2 regions of the Microbulbifer magnicolonia genome follow, and region 2 is predicted to be linked to the other one. Evidence: predicted binding sites of a transcription regulator. Region 2 holds the regulator's gene; the other holds the start of a gene.
The links. Region 2 encodes sigma-54, which starts transcription at its own class of promoters, with help from an activator protein. Its sites were predicted from a motif close to TGGCACANNNNTTGCNNT; they were not measured.
Positions count from the first base shown of each region.

Region 1: the regulator sigma-54 is predicted to act here: its motif matches at 1,137-1,154, upstream of glnA (glutamate--ammonia ligase).

Region 1 is NZ_JAYEFD010000002.1:842,833-845,289, forward strand. Features, by position in the region: gene thiI (tRNA uracil 4-sulfurtransferase ThiI) at 1-903, opposite strand, end outside; gene glnA (glutamate--ammonia ligase) at 1,231-2,457, shown strand, end outside.
Region 2 is NZ_JAYEFD010000001.1:1,565,225-1,567,681, forward strand. Features, by position in the region: gene lptB (LPS export ABC transporter ATP-binding protein) at 1-580, shown strand, start outside; gene RRF64_RS06910 (RNA polymerase factor sigma-54) at 774-2,222, shown strand.

The sequences.
Region 1 (2,457 bases), on a different contig from region 2:
CTTCAGCGTCTGGCTGGATACCTGGGCGATGGCCTCGCCGGTCACCACCGCGTCCACCTCCAGTTCATTGGCGATGGCGGTGGCGGCGCGCAGCATCATGCGCTTCAGGATCACGCCCATGTAGGAGTTGTCGACATTCTCGAGGATCTCCGCCACCACCTCGTCGAAGGGCACGGTGACGAAGCGCACCCGGTGGGAGGCGGCGTACTTGTTCCACAGGAAGTAGGCCACCTCCTTCACGCCCAGCTCGTGCTGGCGGCCGCCCAAGTTGAAGAACAGGTAGTGGGTGCGGATGCCGCGCTTGATGGTCAGGTAGCTGGCCACGGTGGAATCGAAGCCGCCGGATACCAGCGACAGCACCGGATCCTGGGTGCCGAGCGGGAAGCCGCCGAGACCGGGGTGCTGCGCCTCGATCACGTACAGCTTGTCGTGGCGGACCTCCAGCTTGACGGTGACGTCCGGGTCCTTGAGTTTCACGCCGGCGGCCTGGGTATTCTGGTTCAGGCCGCCGCCCACATACTGCTCCACGTCCAGGGACTTGAAGTCGTGCTGGCCGGTGCGCTTGGCGCGCACACAGAAGGTCTTGCCGGCGAGGTGCTCGCCCCACACCGACAGGGTCTTCTCGTAGATGTCCTGCAGGTCGCCGAGGGGGAACTGGCGCACGCGGGAAAAGTTGGCGATACCGGGCGTGTGCGCCAGCACCTCCTCGATGCGCCCACCCAGATGGGCGACCGCGTCCGGGGCGATCACGTCGATCTTCTCCCAGTCCTTGCGCACCACGATGCGGTCGTCCAGCTGTCTCAGCAGGCGCTGCAGATTGTCCTTGAGCTGGCGCGACATGCGCTTGCGCACCGGGTTGCTCTTGATGGTGATCTCGGGGAAAAACTTGACGACAAAGTGCATGGGAATCCGTCGGGTACCGCGTATTGATAGGGGGTGCGGCATTATAAGCTAGGGAGCCCCCGCCGGGCACAACTTGGTCGCGCACCCTATTCGTGCACTGGCGGCCCATTGCGCGCCATTTTGGTGCAGATAATGGTGGCCGACCCGCCAGACCGCATCTATTCTGCTCCAGTTGGCCCCGCGAAACTGCCAGCGCACGCCGCAATCGCAGCTGCGGCGCCGCTGCCCCAATTTGGCACACTCCTTGCTTTATTCCACGCCAGGAAGGGAGTGAATGCCGTTCGACGGCAAAGCGACAAATTACTTTTCAAGACCTGGAGGACAGCAATGTCAGCTAAAACGCTCGGTTTGATTAAAGAGAGTGAAGCCAAGTGGATCGACCTGCGCTTCACCGACACCAAGGGTAAAGAACAACACGTATCCATTCCGGTGTCGGAAATTGACGGCGAGTTCTTCGAAGAAGGCAAGATGTTCGACGGCTCCTCCATCGCTGGCTGGAAGGGCATCAACGAATCCGACATGATCCTGATGCCGGACGACGAAACCTCTTTCCTCGACCCCTTCACCGACGAAACCACCGTGATCATCCGCTGCAACATCGTGGACCCGATCACCGGCCAGGGCTACGAGCGCGACCCGCGTTCCATCGCGCTGCGCGCCGAGGAATACCTGAAGTCCACCGGCCTGGGTGACACCGTGCTGATGGGCCCGGAGCCCGAGTTCTTCGTATTCGACGACATCACCTGGGGTGCCGAAATGGGCGGCGCCTTCTACAAGATCAACTCCGAGGAAGCGGCCTGGTCCTCCGGTGCCAGCTATGCCGAAGGCAACATCGGCCACCGCCCGGGCGTCAAGGGTGGCTACTTCCCGGTGCCGCCGGTCGACTCCCTGCACGACGTGCGCGCCGCCATGTGTACCGCGATGGAGCAGATGGGTCTGCGTGTGGAAGTGCACCACCACGAAGTGGGCACTGCCGGCCAGTGTGAGATCGGCGTTGCCGCCAACACCCTGACCAAGAAGGCCGACGAGGTGCAGATCCTCAAGTACGCGGTGCACAACGTCGCCCACGCCTACGGCAAGACTGCGACCTTTATGCCCAAGCCGCTGGTCGGCGACAACGGCTCCGGCATGCACGTGCACCAGTCCTTCAGCAAGGACGGCGTGAACCAGTTCGCAGGTGACGCCTACGCAGGCCTGTCCGAGACCGCGCTGTTCTACATCGGCGGTATCATCAAGCACGCCCGCGCACTGAACGCCATCTGTAACGCCTCCACCAACTCCTACAAGCGCCTGGTGCCGGGCTTCGAGGCGCCGGTGATCCTGGCCTACTCCGCACGCAACCGCTCTGCGTCCATCCGCATTCCGTTTGTGCCGAGCCCCAAGGGCAAGCGCATCGAGACCCGCTTCCCGGATCCGACCGCCAACCCTTACCTGGCCTTCGCCGCGCTGCTGATGGCCGGCCTCGACGGCGTCAAGAACAAGATCCACCCGGGCGATGCCGCGGACAAGGACCTGTACGACCTGCCGCCGGAAGAGCTGGCCGAGTACCCGACC
Region 2 (2,457 bases):
CGCCGGCCTGGTACAGGCGGACGCCGGCCAGGTGCTGATCGACGAGGAGGATATCACCCGCCTGTCCATGCACGGGCGCGCGCGCAAGGGCATCGGCTACCTGCCGCAGGAGGCCTCGGTGTTCCGCCGCCTGTCGGTGCGCGACAACATCCTCGCCATCCTCGAGACGCGCAAAGACCTGTCCCGCGCCGAGCGCCTGCAGCAGGTGCAGGAACTGCTGCGGGAGTTCAATATCACCCATATCGAGAACAGCCTCGGCATGGCCCTGTCCGGCGGCGAGCGGCGCCGTGTGGAAATTGCGCGCGCACTCGCCACCGACCCGGACTTCGTGCTGCTGGACGAGCCCTTCGCCGGCGTCGACCCCATCTCGGTCAACGACATCAAGCAGATCATCCGCCACCTGCGCGACCGCGGTATCGGCGTACTGATCACCGACCACAATGTGCGCGAGACGCTGGATATCTGTGAGACGGCCTATATCGTCAGCGAGGGCCACATCATCGCCGCCGGCACACCGGCGGAAGTGCTCGCCAACCAGCAGGTGCGCGAAGTGTATTTGGGACACGAGTTTACGATTTAGGCCCCGCGCAAATCAGCGGTCACCGTTTCCCGCCGGTGACCGACACTTCATCACCGCCGCCCGACACCCACCGCAAAACCAAGCTGCCGTTCCGGCACAGTTATTGCTTGTAATCCGCCGATCGGAGGGTTAGTCTGCAGCGTCCTGGATTTCCAGAAGATTCATCCGCCGCCTCGGTCTGCAGTTCCCCACTATGAAGCAGTCTCTCCAGTTAAAGCTCGGCACCCAGCTGACCATGACGCCTCAGCTGCAGCAGGCCATCCGGCTGCTGCAGCTGTCGACACTGGATCTGCAGCAGGAAGTGCAGTCGGCGCTGGACAGCAATCCGCTGCTGGAAATCGACGGCGACGAGCACGCCCACGGGGAGCCACTCCAGGAACATCCGTCGCCGGAACACACGACGGCCGCCGAAGCTGCGGACGGTGGCGGGGAAGGCGAGAGCGACTGGAGCCAGGACATTCCCGACGAGCTGCCGGTGGACACCCGCTGGGAGGATATCTACAGCGGCGGCAGTTACAGCGGTGGCGACGGGGACGAACTGGCACTGGAACAGCGCAATTCCGCGCCGGACAGCCTGCAGGACCACCTGCTGTGGCAGCTCAATCTCACCACCCTGTCCGAACTCGACAAGCTGATCGGCGAGAACCTGATCGACGGCATCGCCCCGAGCGGCTTCCTGGAAACACCCCTGAGCGAAATCGCCGCCGCGCTTGAGGCCGAAGAGGACGAAGTCCTCGCCGTGCTCAAGACGATCCAGCAGTTCGAGCCCGCCGGCTGCGGTGCCCGCGACCTGCGCGAGTGCCTGCTGCTGCAACTGCGCCAGCTGCCGGCCGCCACGCCCTGGCTGGAGCAGGCACAGACGGTGGTCGAGCGCCACCTGGATCTGCTCGGCAAACGCGACTTCCGCAGCCTCAGCCGTCGCACGCGGCTGAACGAGGCCCAATTGGGCGAGGTGATGCGCCTTATCCAGACGCTGACCCCCTATCCCGGCGAGGCTTTCGGCGGCGAGGAGCCGCAGTATGTGGTGCCGGATATCATCGTTCGCCGCCGCGAACAGCGCTGGCTGGTGGAGCTGAATCCAGAAACCACCCCCAGGCTGCGCATCAACGGCGACTACGCGGCCCTGATCAGGCGCGCCGACAACTCCAGCGACAACAATTTCCTGCGCGACCACCTGCAGGAAGCACGATGGTTTCTCAAAAGCCTGCAGAGCCGCAACGAGACGCTATTGAAAGTGGCCTCCTGCATCGTCGAGAAACAGCTGGGATTCTTCGAGCTGGGTCCCGAGGCTATGAAGCCCATGGTGCTCGCCGATATCGCGGAAACCATCGGCATGCATGAGTCCACCATTTCCCGGGTCACCACCCAGAAGTACATGTTCACGCCCCGCGGGGTCTTCGAGCTGAAGTACTTCTTCTCCAGCCACGTCAGCACCGACTCCGGCGAAGATGCCTCCTCCACCGCCATCCGTGCGATGATTCGCAAGCTGATCGACGCCGAAACGCCGCGCAAGCCGTTGTCCGACAACAAGATCACCCAGGAACTGGACAAGCAGGGCATCCAGGTCGCCCGCCGCACCGTGGCCAAGTACCGCGAGTCCATGGGCATCCCGTCTTCCAGCGAACGCAAGCGCCTGATTTAGCGCCGCTTGCCGACCAGACAGCGCACCCGACCGGAATGGCCACAACGGCGGCCGTGCGGCCCCGGCATCCCGACACCCGTTCAGCTGCCCTGTCAGCATCCGGCAACAATTACCGCGCCGCGGTCACCCCAAATGGTGTCGACCCTAGGGGAAACCCTGGTCGCAAACAGCCGGGCGCCCATTGCCACCCGGACCGCGACCAATCTCCGAACTTTGAGTGTATCCTTCCATTCTG